Regions from separate parts of the Oceanispirochaeta sp. M1 genome, predicted to be linked through region 4. Evidence: riboswitches for the same ligand, from Rfam matches in the RefSeq annotation. Region 4 holds a riboswitch; each other region holds the start of a gene.
What was found. Region 4 has a riboswitch for cobalamin ahead of DV872_RS03015 (sirohydrochlorin cobaltochelatase). Riboswitches for the same ligand answer to the same signal wherever they lie in the genome.
Positions count from the first base shown of each region.

Region 1: linked by a shared signal. The riboswitch ahead of DV872_RS18285 (corrinoid protein) and the one ahead of DV872_RS03015 (sirohydrochlorin cobaltochelatase) in region 4 are both predicted to bind cobalamin.
Region 2: linked by a shared signal. The riboswitch ahead of DV872_RS11995 (hypothetical protein) and the one ahead of DV872_RS03015 (sirohydrochlorin cobaltochelatase) in region 4 are both predicted to bind cobalamin.
Region 3: linked by a shared signal. The riboswitch ahead of DV872_RS09785 (ABC transporter substrate-binding protein) and the one ahead of DV872_RS03015 (sirohydrochlorin cobaltochelatase) in region 4 are both predicted to bind cobalamin.

Region 1 covers NZ_QQPQ01000029.1:4,365-9,407, forward strand. Annotated here, with positions in the region: gene DV872_RS18275 (ATP-binding protein) at 1-227, shown strand, start outside; gene DV872_RS18280 (aldose epimerase family protein) at 239-1,279, opposite strand; gene DV872_RS18285 (corrinoid protein) at 1,418-2,053, opposite strand; cobalamin riboswitch at 2,163-2,345, opposite strand; gene DV872_RS18290 (PocR ligand-binding domain-containing protein) at 2,438-3,751, opposite strand; gene DV872_RS18295 (ASKHA domain-containing protein) at 3,771-5,043, opposite strand, start outside.
Region 2 covers NZ_QQPQ01000014.1:93,964-99,006, forward strand. Annotated here, with positions in the region: gene DV872_RS11980 (beta-propeller domain-containing protein) at 1-78, opposite strand, end outside; gene DV872_RS11985 (TonB-dependent siderophore receptor) at 78-2,003, opposite strand; gene DV872_RS11990 (hypothetical protein) at 2,046-2,987, opposite strand; gene DV872_RS11995 (hypothetical protein) at 2,988-3,482, opposite strand; cobalamin riboswitch at 3,596-3,788, opposite strand; gene DV872_RS12000 (NUDIX hydrolase) at 3,929-4,480, shown strand; gene DV872_RS12005 (DUF1007 family protein) at 4,548-5,043, shown strand, end outside.
Region 3 covers NZ_QQPQ01000011.1:101,123-106,165, reverse strand. Annotated here, with positions in the region: gene DV872_RS09790 (DUF1576 domain-containing protein) at 1-891, opposite strand, end outside; cobalamin riboswitch at 1,069-1,253, shown strand; gene DV872_RS09785 (ABC transporter substrate-binding protein) at 1,301-2,227, shown strand; gene DV872_RS09780 (iron ABC transporter permease) at 2,224-3,246, shown strand; gene DV872_RS09775 (ABC transporter ATP-binding protein) at 3,248-4,063, shown strand; gene DV872_RS09770 (adenosylcobinamide amidohydrolase) at 4,060-4,779, shown strand; gene DV872_RS09765 (methyl-accepting chemotaxis protein) at 4,871-5,043, shown strand, end outside.
Region 4 covers NZ_QQPQ01000003.1:182,545-187,587, reverse strand. Annotated here, with positions in the region: gene DV872_RS03025 (cobyrinate a,c-diamide synthase) at 1-672, opposite strand, end outside; gene DV872_RS03020 (cob(I)yrinic acid a,c-diamide adenosyltransferase) at 662-1,195, opposite strand; cobalamin riboswitch at 1,367-1,569, shown strand; gene DV872_RS03015 (sirohydrochlorin cobaltochelatase) at 1,672-2,550, shown strand; gene DV872_RS03010 (ABC transporter substrate-binding protein) at 2,638-3,696, shown strand; gene DV872_RS03005 (iron ABC transporter permease) at 3,635-4,735, shown strand; gene DV872_RS03000 (ABC transporter ATP-binding protein) at 4,732-5,043, shown strand, end outside.

The DNA of each region.
Region 1 (5,043 bases), on a different contig from region 4:
ACGGGAATGGTATTCCTGAAGGGGATATTCCCCGTATTTTTGAACGATTCTACAGAGTTGATAAGGCCCGCAGCCGCAATATGGGGGGGACAGGTCTCGGTCTGGCCATTGTGAAGCATATATCCCAGATTCATGGTGGAACGGTTGCTGTTGACAGTTCGGAAGGGGAGGGCTGTACTTTTACCATTTCCCTTCCGAAAGTCGTAGAATCTGATTCAGAAATCTAATTTATATGAAACTAGTTTATTGAAAACTGATAGGAACTGGTGTGAGTATAAACCTCACCCGGCTTCAGTATACAGCTTGGAAACTGGGTCTGGTTTATACAGTCGGGGTAGAGCTGGGTTTCAAGACAGAAACCCCAGTTCCTTTCAAAGCTCTGACCGCCATGACCTTTGACTCCGTTCAGGAAATTTCCTGTGTAGAGCTGTACCCCGGGCTGGTCAGTAAACACATCCATAGTTCGCCCCGATGCAGGATCATAAACTGTGCCGTATTTTCTTACACCCTTTCCGGGAGGGAGGATGTAGCAGTGGTCATAACCGCCGCCTTCTACATCTTCTATTCTGGTGCCGATCTTTTCCTCTTTTGTAAAGTCCATCACTGTGCCTTTGACTGAGAGGATCTCTCCGGTAGGAATCTGTTTCTCATCAACAGGCAGGTACCAGGGGCAGTCCAGTTGAACCTGATGATCCAGAACATTCCCGTTCTCCAGACCCCTTAAGTTGAAGTAGCTGTGGTTTGTAAGGTTAACAGGGGTCGCCTTGTCTGTGACAGCCTTATAGTCGAAAATAAGCTCACCCATTGAGCTCAGGGTATAGGTCATGGTGGTACTCAGGTTTCCAGGGAATCCCTCTTCCCCATCGGGGCTGAAGGAGTTCAGGATCAGTCCTATGGCCCCTTTTCTTTCAAAGGGGGTTACATTCCAGTTCTTCCTATCGAATGTATCTGTCATACCACCGTGAAGGCAGTTGGTTCCATTATTTTGTTTTAGTGTGTATTCAGAACCATCTAGAGAAAACTTTCCATTGGCAATTCTGTTACCAACGCGGCCGATGGCGGCACCGAAGTAATTGCGGGTGTTTACATATTCGTCCAGAGTCTCGAATCCCAGGTTGATTTCTTCAACTTTTCCGTTCCTGTCGGGGCAGCGGATTGAAGTGATGATTCCACCGAAGCTTGTGACCCTTACTGTGAGGTCGTTTTCACCTGTCAGTGTATATATATCGGCTGTGCTGCCGTCAGGTAGTGTTCCGAATACTTCTTTAGTGACTTTCATATGGTTCTCCTTACACTATCAGAACTCTATTAGCGTCCTGATGTTTAATTCTCTGAGACCTAAGGGCCTTATAATAAAAAAAACTCCGGATGATTCCGGAGTTTTATTGTAATCAAAATATATCTTTAAGCCAACAGATTATTGTGTACAGATCTCAAAGGCTTTTTCAGCAGCAGTTGCCGCATCAGGTGTATAGATATCGGCACCGATTGAATCACAGAAAGACTGTGTTACAGGTGCACCACCGATCATGATAGTGATATCATCTCTGATACCTGCATCTACAGCAGCCTTAACAACATTTTCCATCTGAGTCATAGTTGTTGTCAGAAGAGCGGAAAGGGCAATGATATTTGCTCCTTCTGCCTTTGCTGTTTCAACATACTTTTCGGGGGATACATCTGTTCCCAGGTCAATTACTTCCAGACCCTTTCCTTCGAGCATTATTTTAACAAGATTTTTACCGATGTCGTGAAGGTCTCCCTTAACGGTTCCCAGAACGGCTTTTCCAGCAGCTTTTGATCCACCGGCTTCCAGTTCGGGCTTGAGAATTACCAGTCCTGCATTCATTGCTCTTGCTGCAATAAGTACTTCAGGTACGAAAACCTGATTGTTTTTGAATTTAACACCTACGATATTCATGGCAGACAGAAGGGCGTCATCGAGGACTGTCTGTGCAGCAATTCCTGCTTCCAGTGCTTCCTTACAAAGTTCCGCTACTTCTTTTGCCTTACCTTTCTGCATCAAATCAGAAATCTGTTCTAGATTAACCATTGTTTCTCCTTGGTAGAGCCCTGTTTCAGACTCTATATTAAGTAAATTGTTTGAGACATTCGACTTAATCCACGAAGTGCGAAATGCGGCATACGGCTGAGCGGTGACGCCCTGTAGACCGGTTCATAAGAAGTATCCTGACTTGCAGTTCAATCTCCCCTGAGCCTTCCCGGTCAGCAATCTGCTGCCAGTGGCATGATTCAGGTTTGTCCCTGCTCACAGTGACGGGATCGTGGAGGATTTTCACCTCACTTCCTTCCCTCTGAACGAGCTTCAGTATGCTATGACCTGAGCCAGCCGTATTGGAGAAAATTAGCTATTTTTGGTAAAAAATAGGAATAATAGATAAAAAATAATCCATATAAAAATACTAGTAATTGTTTGTCAGCTGTGGATTTCCTGGGTCTCAAGATCAATCTTTCCGCGCTTTTCACGGTATTTACCCGGAGAGAGTCCGGCCATCTTCTTAAATACCTTTGTAAAATAGCTCTGATCTTCATAACCCACCATACCGGCGATTTCTACAAGAGAAAATTTACTGTTCATTAGGAGATTTTTGCTCTTGTTGATACGAACCTGATTCAGATAGTTATTGAAGTTGCACTTCATCTCTTCTTTGAAGATTTTACTGAAGTAGGCTGGGCTCAGGTAGACAGCGGATGCAACTTCATCCAGAGTCACCTTTTCGGCATAATTTTTATTAATGTACTGAATAGTCTGATAGATGGCATCCGCATGTTTAACATCCCGCAGGTCGAAGACCAGGTCGGAGAAGCGGACAATAACACGGGCCAGCCAGCCGGCAAGGCCTTCTACAGAGTTGTAATTATTTATTTCACTCAGGTACTGGTAGTTCATACCGAATATCTGTTCTGCATCCGCACCGCCTTCCACAGCGGCTCTGGACAGGAGTACCAGAAGTTCAAGAACCCTGGCTTTCACTACATCGAATTTTCCACCTGAGGAGAAGAAAACGGCACCGAGTATTTCGTTAAGAACTGATCTGGCTTCTTTGGAGTCTCCTGTCTGAATCAGATGCAGAAGCTCCCGTTCCTTCTCAATGGGGTATTGTGCGAATTCGGTATCCTTGGTCTCCATCTCCTTAATGTACTGAATGTACTCAGAGATCTGGGCCTGCTGATCCATATTCTCTTTCTTGGAAGTGAGCTGAGAATGGTCTCCTTCAATAAGATGAGAAGCAGTAATAAGGAGCATTTCTGACAGGGCCTTTGCCTGCTCTGTGCTCAGTTTGGGTATTTCACGGACTTTCTCTTTAAGATTTGCCTTGCGGACAGACTCTGGATCAAACTTCTGGTTCAGTTCTTCTATAAGTTCCTCTGAATCAATAATAAGAGCAGGGCCTGCGATTAGAGCACCGGTCATTATTCCCTCTTCCATAAGGGGAGAGGCCCAGTGAAGCATATTGATAGGGCAGAAATAGATATAACTGCCGCCGAAACGTTCCGCCTGATAGCCGCCGTAAAGATGGGCCTGACGGCAGTCCGCTTTATTATTGCAGATCTCATTGAGAGAGTTGCAGAAGGGGCATATTGCTTCTTTGGCGCCCTCCATACTCATACGGTAGCCTTTGCTGTTTATTACAAAACACTCAATGCCTGTTGCCTTTTTATAGACATCGGCAATTGCCAGAGCTTTTTCATAGAATGGAGATATATAATTTATAGCTTTGCCGTTCATATCAGAATAGTATAGACCATTAATCAAATTCGGGAAAATACATGCTCATCATATATTCTTCCTGAAATCCCTGATTGGACGATAATTCTATATACTCGCAATGTCTGCGGATATCTTCTGTCTTTTTGAGTTCATCCTGATTGACAGCACAGCGGATAACACCGCCGCCGCAGGAGTTTCCCACTGAACTGATTTTACCCCGGAGTCCTTCCGGGAGCAGGCCGATATCCAGGGCACTCTCTTTATTTATATAAGAACCGAATCCACCGGCAATATAAACATTTTTTATATCATCAAGTTCATAACCCGACTCTTTTATCAGGGTATTTATTCCCGCAGCAATAGAGCCTTTTGCCAGCTGAACTTCTCTCAGGTCTCTCTGTCCGAAGAAGAGCGTCTTTTTTTCATCTCCCCAGGTAAAGCGGGTTTCTTCTTCAGTTTCTTCGAGGTATTCACTTCCTGCAGGAGCATTATCACCCCAGTCAGAATCATCCTGTATCCTGCCGGTATAATCGGCAATTCCGCTTCTTAGAAGATACGCTGTGATATCGATAATACCTGAACCGCATATTCCTGTTGTCTCTGCACCGGGAATAGTTTCCCAGGCAAAATCATGACCTTTTCCTTTCACAGCGCTTACGGCTCCCGGAATGCCCGCCATACCGCAGCGGATATTGGCGCCTTCAAAGGCAGGGCCGGCAGCTGTGGAGCAGCTGATCATCTTTTTCCTGTTACCAAGTACAATTTCTCCATTTGTACCTATGTCTACCAGAAGTGATAGATCATCAGATTCGGCTATCTCTGTTGAGAGTATTCCTGCCACAATATCTGCACCTATATAGGATGCAAGGGAGGGGAGAAGTATAATACGCATATGATCAGGGAGAATCGATCCTATTTCCCATGGTTTTAATCTCATTGATTCAATAGATATGGGCAGAAACGGGGCTACTGCTATGGTCTCGGGAGAGAGGCCCTGAATGATATGCATCATTGTTGTATTTCCGGCCATAAAAAGTCCAAGCAGATCATTCGAATTGATATCTGCTTTCTCCATAACTTTCTGAACAAGAGATTCAATCTGGTTTATAATCTTCTTCTGCAGCTCCAGGAGCTTAGCCGGATCATCTCCGATGTATTCAATACGGGAAACAACATCAGCTCCATAGCCTTTCTGGGCATTCAGTCCCGAAGATGTTGCTATACGGTCACCTGTTTCAAGATCTATCAGGTAGGCAACCACAGTGGTGGTGCCGATATCCACAGCTACTGCATATGTTTTTGCGGCTTTT
Region 2 (5,043 bases), on a different contig from region 4:
TTCAATTTCCGGTTTACAGGAGATAATCACAAAGAGAAAGGGGAGCATTATTAAGAATGTTTTCCGGAAAGCTTTCATCAGTATTTATATCCTCCGCCGATGGTCCATTCACGTCCTGGAACGGGGTATCCAAGTTTATCTGTATATTGGATATCGGTTATGTTTAATATGCCTGCATTGAAATAAAGACCGTTCTTCAATCCAGTCTTAAAAACTGTATCAAAGGTTAATACGTCATCAAGGTATTTTATATTTGCCATATTGGTAAAACGATATCCCATATACCTGGAAGAGAGAGTCAGGCTTGTCTGTTTAAGGCTGTATGAGAGAGAAAGGTCTGCTGTATGCATCGGTCTGTAGGGCAGTTGATTCCCCTGATGAACCGAACCGTCCATATCTTCTACAGCCTGCATCCATGTATAGCTTCCTCTCAGTTCTGTAAAACCGAGTGAACCTTTTTTGATGGGTATAAGCCAGCTCAGCATATTCTCCAGACCCTGTATTTTAGCTTTTCCGATATTTACGGGCCGCCAGGTTCCACCGGGAGAGGGGAGCCATTGAATAAGGTTTGTACTGAAGTTCTGATAAAAAACAGAAGATACAGTGAAACCGGCAGCCGGGCCGAAGTATACTCCCAGATCCCAGTTGAAGCTCTCTTCGGGAAGAAGATCAGGGTTGCCGCTGGCAAAGGAGCCACTGCTCCAGAAAAGATCATCAAACCCGGGGTTATGGTAGGATGTTCCGGTGTTTCCTTTGAATTTAATTATGTCGGAAGTTCCGGGAGAATAGGAGGTCGTTACAGACCAGGTTCCCTTATTATCATCCTGTTTTTCCCAGCCCACATATTCGCTTTCGGAAAAGTCCCAACGCAGGGCCGGGGTAACAGACCAGTTTTTATAGCTGCTCTCAATTCTTGAGAATAATGACATTGAATTCTGAGATGCAGTACCCGGCAGACTTGTTCCATTACTGCTGCGGAGACTTGAAGATTCGAGCTTGTCACCTGTGAGTTTTATTCCAAGAACAGGAGTGAATTTCCAGTTCCCTTTTTCAATCAGACCGGAGAGCTCCGAGCTCCCGCTTATTCCGATATTTTCATGTTCTTCATCCACAGAGGCTGCCGGGTTTTCATAATGGCTCTCCTGGTTCAGAAACGAAAATGAGGTATTCAGTTTCAGATGACTGAGAAATCCGGGGTATGCTGTGAGTCTGTAACTGACAGAAGCATCCTTTCTTGATTCTTCAAGTTCGGCTTCGGGAGTCAGAAACTCCATTATCCCCGGGACTCCTCTTTCGCTGAAATAGAGGCTTCCGTCCAAAGAGAGGAGATGCTCTTCAGAGCCGCCGGGATTCCATTCCAGACCGCTGCGTCCGTTTGCTGCCCAGCCTTTGCTGTTGGTCCGGACAAGATCTCCTTCAGAACCGGGATAATCATACTCCCCGCCTGTGTATCTTCCTTCGGCTGCAAGAGAGCCTCTCAGGGAACCACTCCGGCTTAAGGGACCAAAGACCCGTCCGCCTCCTCTCCAGGTCTGAAAGGCTCCTGCAGAGAGGAACAGCTCAGCTTCCGGGACATAGGCCGGTTCGTCTTTCGTCACAATGTTGATTACACCAGCCATGGCCCCCTCGCCATAGACCGCAGAGTTACCACCTCTGATAACTTCTATTTTTTCAATATTGGTCAGAGAATAAGAATTGAGGTTTACGGGATCTCCCTTTCCGTTGTTCTGGGGAATCCCGTTAACAAGAATCAGAACCTGTTTCCCATTTGAACCTCTGATACTTACAGCCGCAGGTTCAAGTGTCGTACCGGATCGGGTTATGGTGACTCCGGGAGAAAGATTTATGGCCTCAGCTACAGTTCTGGCACCACGGCGTTCCCATAATTCTCTTTCAATACTTGTTTTCTGCCCGGCTTCATTATCGGTTTCTGTTTTCTCTTCTTCTATTACGATTATGTCTTCGGAGAAGAGCGCAGTAGTATGAGTATGTATGAGGATCAATATAATAAATATATTTTTTAATCTGCCATTGAGTATCACCTGTCAGCTACCTCCGGCAGGGGCTGTGTTGATTCCCATGGCTGCCATTAAATTAGCTCCCAGGCTCCAGTCCTTGGCATAGTCCTGGCCATCGAGGATGTTCTCATCATCTATGATTTTGAGATATCTCATCTCTCCCTCAGAAGGCCATGAGACAGTGGAATCTGTTGTGAGTACAAAGTCTGAGAGATCAAAACGGACACCGCCCAAATTTTCATCATCTGATGAGAAATATCTGCTGATTTTTTTGCCGTTAATCTCTACCCACTTCTCAACTCCATCCACCATAGTCAATTCTTCTGCCTGAATGTCTTTTCTAAAATTGGCCCAGGAAGGTTCATTGCCATGGAGTCCTGATACATTTCTGTAAACATAGTTCTCATTACTTGTGTCCGGGTGAGGATTTATATCATAAGTTTCAAAAGCCGGTTTATACCAGGTTGTTCCATCTTCTGAAACTTCCACAAAGGCAAGCTCGCAGCAGAGACCATCGGCTGTACTGCCCCAGGCAAATGTTTTGGTAAAGGTTATAAAATCATCACCCGAGCCATCTTTGATGACATAGCCGGGATCGAATTGCCATATCCCCCATCCGTTTATTCCCAGGGGACAGCTGCTTCCATCTCCGCTGGTGTTTGAACCTGATCCTTCAGGAGGACCAAGGGCATCCTGTGTGAATTGTACTAATGGGCGTCCTTCGCTGTCAGTATATTCTCCGTTTTGCCGGGAGGAACCTACGACTCCGGGTGACCATTCAATAAACGCTGTCAGGTAAACATTGTCAGGATATGATGGATCTTCAGACAGGACTTCCTGCCATGATTTTAAATCTTCGTCATTTGTTTCCGGAGTGTAGGGTGAGGTAGGTCCGTCATTTGAACCGCAGCTGAGTATGGATAAAAACAGCCCTGCTGCCAGGACTGCTCTATAAAAGAATCTTATCACTTAGAGCTGAGTTGCTGTTGAGAAATATCCAAAGAAGCCGGCAGCTCCTGTGGCACCGCTCATTGCCTCATTATAAGTATCAAAGTATGTATTTGCCGGGTAGTCGGAACCTTCAGCGAATTCCATTGTACTTGTCTCTCCGCTTTCAAGATTCTGCCAGCGGACTACCATGAATTTATCTTTTGCTTCAGGGGTGTAAATTGAAGGGGTGGTACACTTAACTACAATAAAACCGTAGCTGCCTTCACCGCTCTCTGATGCATTCCAGTCATCGTTATCAATAACAACAATATCATAAGAGAAAAATACAGAGTCATCGAAACTTGTGTTTGTGAACTTTGTAGCTGTAACAGTTAGTGTACTGCCGTAACCTATGTCCCAATTACCGATAATTGCCAGGGGTTCATCAACCAGATCATTACCACAAGACATGAAGCCTGCAACAACAAAGAGAACCATAAAGAGAAGAGCCAGTTTACCAAGATTTTTTTTCATTTTTCCTTCCTTAGCGGCCGGAAAAAAAGACAGGAATAGCATAAAGATCAAAGTTCTATTATTAAAACAATTTGTCCTGGAGCATATATCCCGGCTTATTCCACGAAGCCTGAAATAAAATATTATGCAGTACCAGAGTTTCCTGACTCGGGGCCTGCTGTACTGCCCTTCCCGGTGTTAACCAGTGGTTTTGCAGTCAGCGTTGCTCCCTTACAGTGGCGGGTCCGTGAAGGCTTTTCACCTTACTTCCTCTGAAATATTGCTTGTTTAATTAAAGACTTGATCAGTAATATCATATATAAAAAATCGGACAATCTTTTGTATAATTTTATTTAAGACAACCCTGGAAGGCATAATCCTGATTACAAATAAAGGTTTACGCCATATGGTTCAATTGATTATTGCCTTGAGTTTGATAAATAGCCTGTTTGTATTAAAATCTCATTATGATTGAACTGCAAAATAATGCCTCCATTGATTCTCTACTGAATAAATACAGCGCCGATTTTCCAGAAGAGCTGGCTTCTGTAAATTTGTTCAGGGCTTTCCTGGCTGAGGGTGATTCCCTTACAAGAGCTCAGGAAATTGGACACTTCACAGCATCCGCCTGGATCATTAATCATAATAGGGATATGGCTCTCCTGACCCATCATGCCAAGTTGGACCTATGGCTGCAGCTTGGCGGTCATATTGAAGAGGGTGAGACTGTTTTTACTGCCGCTATCAGGGAAGCCTCTGAAGAGTCGGGTCTGAAATCTGTCAGACTTCTTTCTTCTGATTTATATGATATTGATGCACATCTGATTCCTGAGCGTAAGGGTCTCGAGGAGCATTTTCATTTTGATCTCCGCTTTCTGATAGAGGCGGATTCTGATGAAGCTCTGCAGATAAGCTCTGAGTCCAAAGATCTGAAGTGGATGATAATTGAAGATATCAGGACCTTGAATGACGGCCCTTCTGTTATGAGGATGGTAAAAAAATGTCCGGAAGTTTTTTGAAGCGAATATAAATAGGAACCCCTTGTCTATGAGTCAGCCTTTGGTGTATGTATCTAACATGCACCAAATGAAAAGTCTTCTATTGTTCATCTTTTTTTGCGCGGCACAGCTGCTGACTGCTCATCCCCATATGTCAATTACAAACCGCTGTATCGTTCACTGGGATGGTGACAGCCTCTCTGGTATTCAGCTGGAATGGGATTTTGATAAGTACTTCAGTGCAGATATTATTCAGGGATATGATCTGAATGCAGATGGGGAATTTGATAAGGAAGAGCTGAAAGAGATATATCAGTTTGCCTTCAGTAATCTGGAGAAATACCACTATTTTGCTTTCTTCCGAGAAGGGGAGGATCGTTTTATCCCTGAGGGTGTAGAAGATTTCACTGCACGATACAGGGACAGAGTATTAACCTACAGCTTCTTTATTCCCCTTGATGATTATCAGGGCCGGGATCTTTATATCGCAGTATATGATTACTCCTTTTTCTGTCAGGTCCGATACGATGAAAAAGCACCGGTTGCCCTGCAGTATGATCCGGAACTGCTGAATCCGGAATTTT
Region 3 (5,043 bases), on a different contig from region 4:
TGCGGCAAAACCCATTATGGTCAGAAGCCCGCCGATTACGGGTCCGTTGAAGTCGGCTCCCGCCAGAAATACGATAATTGTTCCCGCAAGTCCCATAACACCCGCATTGACAAGAGAGCCCCCGGTTCCTTCCATATCCACAAAGTCAGAAGGAAGTCTACCGGACAGTTTCTGAATTAGGACAAAGCTCTTGAAGGCTTTTTTCCCGGAGAAGAAAATACCTGATCCTATGAGCATAAGAGAGAGGATCGGTATTATCAGCTGCAGAAGCAGGATATTTTCACTGTGCCAGGCAAGGGCCTTTTCGAAGGGAAGTCCTGCAGCCTTTAAGAAAGATGCTGCAAAGAGTGCGAGGAATCCACAGGTCAGCCCCATATTGTAAAGACTGTATCCCTGATGCATATGCAGCATGGCCACAGCCAGTGCGGGAAGAATAAATCCAGCGGCTGTTCCACTGAGTACTCCCAGAATAAGCCCCTGCCAGAGAGGCAGCCCGGTTTCCAGAAACACAACAGAAACCAGTGGACCCAGGGCCGTCCCGAAAAGGGCGATGATCAAGTAATCCCGCAGTCCTTTTCCCACAAGACGGGCGGAGAGATAGACTCCCAGTATGATGGGGAGAATATTCAGGGGTGTCTTACCAAAGAGTCCGAAACCCATGATGGTGAATACCGCTGCAAATGTGGGGCCTGAAAAACTGACTCCCGTTATGTAGATGAGAATCATGGCCACCAGGCCGACGGCAGCAGAATTGAGGAGAGTCCCCCCTATCCCGACAACCGCAAAGAAATCATTTATCAGCCGCCCGGGGTGGAGCTGAATTGTCCAGAACCCTTTGATTGCTCCGCTGCCGTCTACGGCGAAGGCCGTGATTATAAACAGCAGAATCATAATTATCAGAAAATTCGATATTATATTAGTTTTACTGAATCCCAAGAGGGTGTTCTCCTTTTAAATGCAGACTCATTTTATATTCTATTAGCTTCCTCTCTGCTGTCAATGCTTTTCGACTCCTGATCATCAGTAAAAAAGTCACAAAAATCCACTGATTTCCCCATAGTAAAATGGATGGTTAAATAGTATAATTTCACCCAACATTCCGGACTCAAGGGAAGAGAGGTGAGAATCCTCCACGGTCCCGCCGCTGTAAACAGGGAGAAATCTGCCAGATAAAGGTCACTGGGAAACCGGGAAGGCCGGCCGATTTTGATGATTTGTGAGTCAGAAAACCTGAAAAGGAATGAATAAATCCAATGCATCGGGCTGTCGCAGGCCTGATGATGTAACGAGGAGATTACATATGGGTCGAAAAATCAATTCCATAGTTTCTATTCTTTTTATTTTCCTATTGTCCCTATTCACAGTACCCCTGTTTGCCTCAGGCAGTCAGGAACAAGGGGCTCCCGCCGATGAGTCTGCCCGGACATTCAGTTTTACAGATTCCAGAGGAATTACCATTGAGCTTGAATCAAGGCCTCTGCGTATAATTTCTCTAGGTCCTAATATCACAGAAACAATCTATGCCCTCGGCAGAGAGCAGCTCCTTGTGGGACGTACTGATTTCTGTGACTACCCGGCTGAAGTATCTATGATCAGCTCAGTAGGCGGTCTTCAGGACCCCAGTCTCGAGACAATAGTGTCCCTTAATCCCGATCTTGTTATCGGTTCCACCCATGTTGACCCTGAAGTTCTTAAAAAACTTGAATCCTACTCAATTCCCAGTGCCTTGATTTATGGAGAAGAGAGTTTTGAGGGGATGGAAGAGGTCATCAGCGGCTGCGCACAGCTCCTGGATGCAGAAACTGAAGGTAAAGCACTCTTGGATGATATCCATAACAGAAGAGCCGCACTGGAAGCTTCAGTCGCCGCAATGGATAAAAACCCCAGCTGTTATTATGCCCTGGGCTTCGGAGACGGTGGAGACTGGACTTCCGGTGGGAATACCTTTATCAGCGAACTTTTGAGTATGTCCGGCGGCTCCAATATTGCGGAGGATCAGGAGGGTTGGTCTTATTCCAAGGAACTCCTTGTTGCCAAACAACCGCAGCTTATTCTTGTAAACAGGGGAATGAAAGATGAATTTCTCACCCTTCCCGTCTATAAAGATCTTGCAGCGGCTCAAAACGGCCGTGTTTTTGAAATTGATGAAAATATTCTGGTACGACAGGGACCGAGACAGATAGATGCTCTTGAACAGATCCATAGAATCATGGATCTCATCCCTTGATCAATCCTGAGAAAAGTGCGTCCCGGATTCCCGGGATAACATTATTTTTTCTGCTTATCACTCTTCTTATACTTGCGTCATCCATCGGTGCCGTATCCCTCCCCTTTTCCGGTCTGATCAGATATCTGTTCAGCGGCGGAAAAAGTGGACTGAATGAGGGGCAGGAGATAATCCTGATGCAAATTCGGGTTCCCCGTGTCTTAATGGCAGCCCTTGCAGGGGCGGGACTATCCCTCTCGGGACTTGTCTTTCAGGCAATCTTCAGAAATCCCATGGCAGAACCCTATCTGCTGGGTGTAGCATCGGGAGCCTCACTGGGTGCGTCTCTTTATATGATGATAGGTCTTCCAGCATTTTTCATATCATCCCTGGGACTTACGGCTGCGGCCTTTCTGGGCAGTCTTTTATCCGTATTTCTTATCCTTTCCCTGGCCTCACGGAACGGGAACAATATCAGCTCCCTCCTGCTGGCAGGTGTGGCCTTCAGTTCCATAGCCCAGGCGGGAGTCTCAATTATGATGATGCTGAACAGGGAAAAAGTTGAACGTATTGTTTTCTGGACCCTGGGAAGTTTTTCATCTGCACATATGACAAAGGTGATACTCCTGCTGATAGTCCTGATTCCATCATCCCTGTTTATTATCTTCAGACACGGAGAACTGGATCTTTTGAGTCTTGGTCATGAGGAAGCCCACTCTCTGGGGATCAATCCTGAACGGGTGTCACTGCAGCTTCTGCTTGTAAGCTGCCTGATAACAGCAGTAATAGTCTCCAATTGTGGAATTATCGGTTTTGCAGGACTTCTTGTCCCTCATTTTATGAGGCTGATCTCCGGTCCCGGACACAGGAATCTCACATTTCTTTCCATAATGGGAGGGGCCATTCTGATGATCCTTTCCGACCTTCTGGCAAGAACAATCATAGCGCCCGCAGAAATTCCTGTAGGTGTAGTTACGGCTCTGACAGGGGGCCCTTTTTTCCTCTATCTTCTACGCCGTAACTCAGGGAAGGTGATGTAAAATGGATTCATCTGTATCAGTACAGAACCTGAAGTTCACATATGGCGGGAGTTTTTATCTGGACCTCCCCTCTATCGATATACAGCCGGGAGAACTGACTGTCATACTGGGACCCAACGGGTCGGGTAAAACGACGTTCTTCTCAATCCTCAGAGCTAGGCTTAAACCAAAACAGGGAACCATTCTTGTCCAGGGAAAGGACCTGTTCTCATTAAAGGATTCACGCAGGGCAGCCCTTGTAGGCCTTGTTCCCCAGAGAACAGAGAGTGCCTTTGCCTATACTGCCGCACAGATGGTAAGCATGGGATTTTACAGAAAAAAGACAACTCTGTGGCAGGACCCCATTGATAAAAAACAGCTCACATCCCTGATGGAACGGCTTGATCTTCAGGATCTGCGCCACAGGGTGGTCAACAGCCTGAGCGGCGGAGAATATCAGAGAGTGCTCCTTGCCAGAGTGCTGGCACAGGACCCTGAAGTTCTGCTTCTGGATGAACCGTCCAATCATCTGGACATTCACCATCAGGAGGAGCTGCTCAGCCTCTTAAAAGAGGAAGCCCGGCGTGGAAAAACCGTTATAGCCATCCTTCATGATATAAATCAGGCTCTTCAAAATGCAGACAGAGTCATATTAATGGATCAGGGAAACTGTGTCGCCTCGGGCCCCGCAGCGAGTGTGGTCACTCCCGATAATATTAACAGAGTCTATAACAGCCGAATGGATTATTACCATAATGGAGATAGAACTCTTCTCGGACCTGTAGCTGATGCAGCTGCGGAGAAGAAAAATACCGATACTGCTGAAGGAAAGAGATGAATATTGAATGTAAGCTTCCTGGATTGACAATAGATATATCACATGATGAAGACCATGCGCTCCTGAACTTTTCCCAGCCGGTACAGACTCTCTCATCGGCCCTGTATAAAGGGGGAAGACAGGAGCTCTTACATGTGCTGAACATGAAGGTTCACCATAATAAATCCGATGAATACGAAGGCTACGAACATCCCCATATAAGTCTTAAGAAAAAAGCTGCCGAGCTGGGTGTCACAACGGCCTTTGCCGGCATGATGACCTCAGCATCCATGAAAAGCTTCCGCTACAACAGCATAGTTGAAGATGAACTGGCTGTATTCTGCTGCCTGACAGCCGGCCTGACAAATGCCCGTGCAGCAGGCGACAAGGCAGATTTCAGAGAGCTGGATGCTCACAGGGCCGGAAACGGGACCATCAATATAATTGCCGGAACAAATGCCGAGCTTTCAGAAGCCGCCATGGCCGAAGCTCTGATGATAGTAACCGAAGCCCGATGCAGTTCTGTAATGAAATACGGAGTTCAAAGCAGGGTATCAGACAGTACTGCAACCGGGACAGGTACGGATTCCAATCTGATTTTCTCCGGAAGTGGTCCTGAGCTGCATTTCTGTGGAAAACATACCCTCCTGGGAGAGATGCTGGCCCGTGTAGTAATTGAGCCCATGGAAGAAGTTATCCGTATAATCCAGCAGATGGAAAAAGATAAGATTATTTAATAACACATGTATTCAAACTCCTCTTTGTCACTAAAAATTACCAATTTACTGGGATATAGATCATAATTAATGAGAGCGGAGGCTTTCTATTATGAAACTGCGATCACAATTCTCACTATTAACAGGTATACCGATCCTGGGTATTTTATTTATAATGCTCATCGGAATACTTAGTTTTCTAAGAATACAGTCAGACATGGGGCATCTGAATCATTTCCAGGAAGATCTGGTACTGATTTTAAATGCCGATAGAGATGCCTACCA
Region 4 (5,043 bases):
CAGAGAATCGGCTATTTTATCCAGTGTTTCACAGAGGTCGTCCCTCTGTTCTTCAGCCAGAACAAGACCAAGATGACGTTCCGGGAGAGAAATATCATCCTGCCTGGGAAGACAGCCTATGACAGGCTTCCCCGTTGCTTCTTCAACTGCATCCCGGACCATCCCTGAATGACGTTCTGATCCTGTTCTGTTAAGTATAAATCCGGCGATGGGAGCATCATCCCTATATGTGCTGAAACCTGCTGCCAGAGCCCCTGCGCTCTGTGCCATGGCACGTACATCCAGAACCAGAAAAACAGGCAGTCCAAGGACCTTGGAAAGATGGTAGGAGCTGCCTTCAATAAAGCGTCCGGAGTCACCATCATAATACCCCATAACTCCTTCCACCAAAGAGAAATCTGAAGATCCTCCATGATATGAAAAAAGCTCTTTAATCACATTGATATTCATTAACCTGGTATCAAGGTTTCGACAATTTCGTCCGGCTGCAATACTGTGAAATCCGGGGTCGATATAATCTGGTCCGCACTTCCATGGCTGAAGCCTGTAACCCTGCCTGCTGAGCAGACGGTTCAGCCCCATGGCAACAGTACTTTTACCGCAGCCGCTGTGAGTGCCGGCGACCATGAATCCCTTCATCGTAGCCGGGGGAGAGTCAGTTTTATTTTTCAATTCCGACTCTTGCGGTCACACCGGCCTGATAATAATGTTTGACTTCCTGTATCTCACTTACCAGATCTGCGGCTTCACAGATATCATCATGAGCATAGCGTCCTGTGAGAACAAACTCGACAGAACACTCTTTATTTTTTATCTCTTCAAGGACTTCTTCGAGAGGGATCATTCCAAGATGGAGTGCAACATTTATCTCTTCTGCAATGACAAGATCATATATGCCTGAATGAAGTGCTTTTTTTATAGATTCCCAGCCCTTCAAAGCAGATTCAATATCTTCCTGTCTCGGCTTCTGCTTGATAAAGCGGGGTTCTCCATACTGTTCAAGTTCAAGAATCTGTCCCTCTTCCAGAACAGTCTTCATCTTCCTGAGCATTTTTATTTCACTGTAATCACCGTTTTTGAGGAATTGGCCGAAAAACACTGAATATCCCGCACCCAGTGCCCTGAGAGTGAGGCCGAGAGATGCGGTAGTCTTACCCTTACCGTCTCCCGTATAGACCTGTACATAAGCTTCCATTCCCCGCTCTCCTATAAAATCCTGATGTGTTCAGTAGATAAAATTTCTTTGTTATCAGGGCTCTATACTGAAGACTTGCGTCCGAAATTGTCAATAATAAATCAAATAATCATTAGAAATTACAAAAATTGTGAAAAATTATCTATTGATCGTTTATCAGCAGCTGCTGTAAGATTGGTTCAAATCTGATGTGCTGTATGTTCCGCAAGGAACTTGGCTTAAATGGGAATCCGGTTAGAATCCGGAGCGATCCCGTCACTGTAATCAGGGGTGTGTTTTTATTTGAAAGTCACTGGGTAAAGAAATATTTATCCGGGAAGGCAAAAAACATTGACCTGTAAGTCAGGAGACCTGCATTGGAGGATGAAACAATTAGTTTCGTCGTATCGGCTCTTCGAGGAAAGAGTAGTACGGAATCTGATCCATTCCCCTACCCCCGACTTCGAAGTTCCTAATTTAATTTTCAGGAGCTTAGAATGAAAAAATCACTTAACACACTTTTGGCGGCAGCAGTTTTGTTGTCAATTGTTTCCTGTGCCGGCACCGCCGGAGTCAAATCAGATTCAGCAAAGTCTCAGGACAAGCCTGCGATTCTTCTTGCCGCCTTCGGCAGCAGCTATGAATCCGGGCAGAACAACCTTGAAGATCTGGATACAGCTTACAGACAAGCGTTCCCTGACAATGACATCTACTGGGCCTTTACCGCCTCATTTATTGTCAAAAAACTTAGAAAAGCCGGTCAAACCACTATTTTTGCACGGGAAGCAAGTTTTTACACCATGGATGAAGCCATGGATATGTTCAGAGAGAACAATATCAGGGATGTGGCAGTTCAGACCGTTATGGTTATGGTAGGAGCTGAATATAGAGAAGTTATTAACACAAGAACTGAAGGTCTGAATGTGAAATACGGACACTCACTGTTCTTCAATCCCGAAGACATACAGAACACCGCAAGCGCTCTTTCCGGTGAATTCGGAGATTCCGATACGTTCACCATCCTTTCTGCACATGGAAATGATCATCATCCCGAGTTCAATTCCGAGCTGATTCAGATGGATGATTACCTGTCTCAGAACTATGATCATGTACGCGTGGCAACAGTTGAAGGATCTCCCCTTTTCGGTGATGAACTTATTCTGCAGGTTGAAGCCAGCGGAGCAAAGAAAGTGAAATTCATACCTTTGATGCTGACCTACGGGGACCATATTACCAATGATGTTATGGGTGATGAAGAAGATTCATGGAAAACCATACTCGGAATGGAAGCCAGTGCCGCAGACGGTATGGCCAGTAATCCTGCAATTCAGGAAATCTATATTGGTAACACCAAAAGAATACTCAGCCAGTTCTGATTTCTTTTATACCCTAGAGAAGTGCAGCATCTCCCGATAAATCGGTGGATGCTTAATCAGCTTTATTGCTGATCCGGAGGAAAGAAAATGACCAAAGTACTAAAACAATTGATTCTAATATGCCTCAGCATGATCATAATTTTTCCTGCGGCTGCAATGGGAGTAAAAGATACTGTAAATGATATAGAAGTAGAGAAAGAGATTCCTGAGACTGTATATATCGAAGACTCCATGGGTAATCAGGTTCCCCTACCCGCCGGTACAGACAGGATCATCTGTACCAATTCGGGTCTTTCTGTACTTCTTGCCGCCCTGGGCAAGGGAGATTCAATTGTTGGAAGAGACAGTAACTCAACATTTCCCTCTTATCTGAAAGATATCTATGTTGTTGCTGAAAATTCTTCTCGTCCTAATATTGAATTGATTCTTGAAAAACATCCGGATCTGATTCTGGCAGATAACATGATGCCTGAAACCGCTTTTAATAAATTCCGTTCTCTGGGTATTCCTGTTGCAATCTTTAAAACAAGTGACCCCAGGGCATTTGAACATACGATTCTGAATGTAGGAGCGCTGACAGGAAGTTCTGTACAGGCAAAGCGCATGGTTGATGACATGATAACAAGAGAAAAGAAAATAACAGATATTGTAGCCCGGGCACAGGCAGCTCAAAACAGCGGAGTAAGGGTCTTTTATGAGAATAGAAAACCTTACTCATCGGTCTCTGCCAGGAGTGGGAATCATATCCCCCTGGCAGCCGCAGGTGGAATCAATATCGCTGCCGATGAACCGGTCAGTTCTCCTCACCTATCCATAGAATATGTACTGGAACAGAATCCAGATGTAATAATCAGAAGAATGAGCGGTGATGGATCTGTTGAAGATATGCAGGTCATGCTTGATTTACTTGTTAACAGAACAGGGATAGGCAGAGTCAATGCAGTGGTCAATAACAGAGTTCATATTATGAAATCTGACCTGACTCTTCTTTTACGTTATCCGGCAGCTCTGGCTTATATGGCATCGTGGTTCTATCCCGACTATGCCGATGAAATTGATCCCGAGGGAGTTCATAAGAATATTATTGATACTTATTTCGGCTCTGAAGAGTGGGAAAAGACGAAGGAAATCTTTGTTTACCCCTGAATCCGGCCTTGAGCAGCAATACAGACAGATCGTTTTCAGAAAAGTTTTTTTTCTGATCGCGGCTGTTATACTCCTTTTTGTTCTGACTCTCTATTCATTGAGTCACGGTGCGGCAAGCATCTCCGTATCAGAAGCTTTGGGAGCTCTCTTCAATCCTGAATCCAATGACAGTTTTATTAAAACGGTAATATGGGAGATTCGTCTGCCCAGAGTCTGTGCTGCTCTTCTGGCTGGAGCCGGACTCGGCCTGGCAGGAGCAGTCATGCAGGGCATCCTGAGAAATCCTCTGGCCAGTCCCTTCACTCTGGGTATTTCAAGTGCCGCAGGATTTGGTGCATCCCTCGCCATAGTGCTGGGGATAGGTATCGGCAGTAACTCACATCTGATTATAATCAGCAATGCCTTTATATTTGCCCTGGCAGCATTCGTTCTGGTCTTTTTCCTTGCCAGAGTAAGAGGACTGAGTCCTGAGACATTAATTCTATCGGGAATTGCTGTTATGTATCTTTTTTCATCCATGACTTCATTTCTTCAGTACATTGCCACTGCAGAACAGCTCAGTGCTGTGGTCTTCTGGATGATGGGAAGTCTGTCCGGGAGTTCCTGGCTTCAGGTATCTGTTATGGGTGTTGTCTTTCTTATAAGCTCCCCGCTGCTGATGCTCTCAGCCTGGGACTTCAACGCCATGGCATCAGGGAGTGACTCCGCCCTGACCATGGGCATCAATGTTAACAGGGTCACAGTTGTTTCCATGGTGATATCTGCTCTTCTTACGGCTTCAATAATCAGCTTTACAGGAGTCATAGGATTTATCGGACTGGTTGCCCCCCATATGACAAGAATGCTTACAGGAGGTGATCACCGCTTCCTGCTGCCCTCTTCCTCCATATCGGGAGCACTCCTTCTTCTAGCTGCGGATACACTCTCAAGAAACCTGATTCCACCCTCAGAGATTCCACTAGGAATAATGACATCTTTTATAGGTGTTCCCTTCTTCATATATATTCTGCTCACACGCAGGAAAGGGAGCATCTCATGAGTCTTCAGGTAAAGGGATTGAGTTTCCACTATAAAAGAGGCCCCCAGGTACTGGATGATATATCTCTGGAACTGCAGCCGGGCAAATTGTCAGCTCTGATCGGACAGAACGGCAGCGGTAAAACCACGGTTCTGAAATGTATCAACGGCATTTTAAATCCCTCTTCGGGAACCATGGAATTCGGGGGACAGTCCCTGAGCAGTATGAGCCTGAAAGAGAGGGCCAGGCTTATGAGCTATGTTCCTCAGAGTATCCCGTCCAGCATGCAGTTCAGAGTGTTTGATGTAGTCCTGATGGGCCGTCGTCCC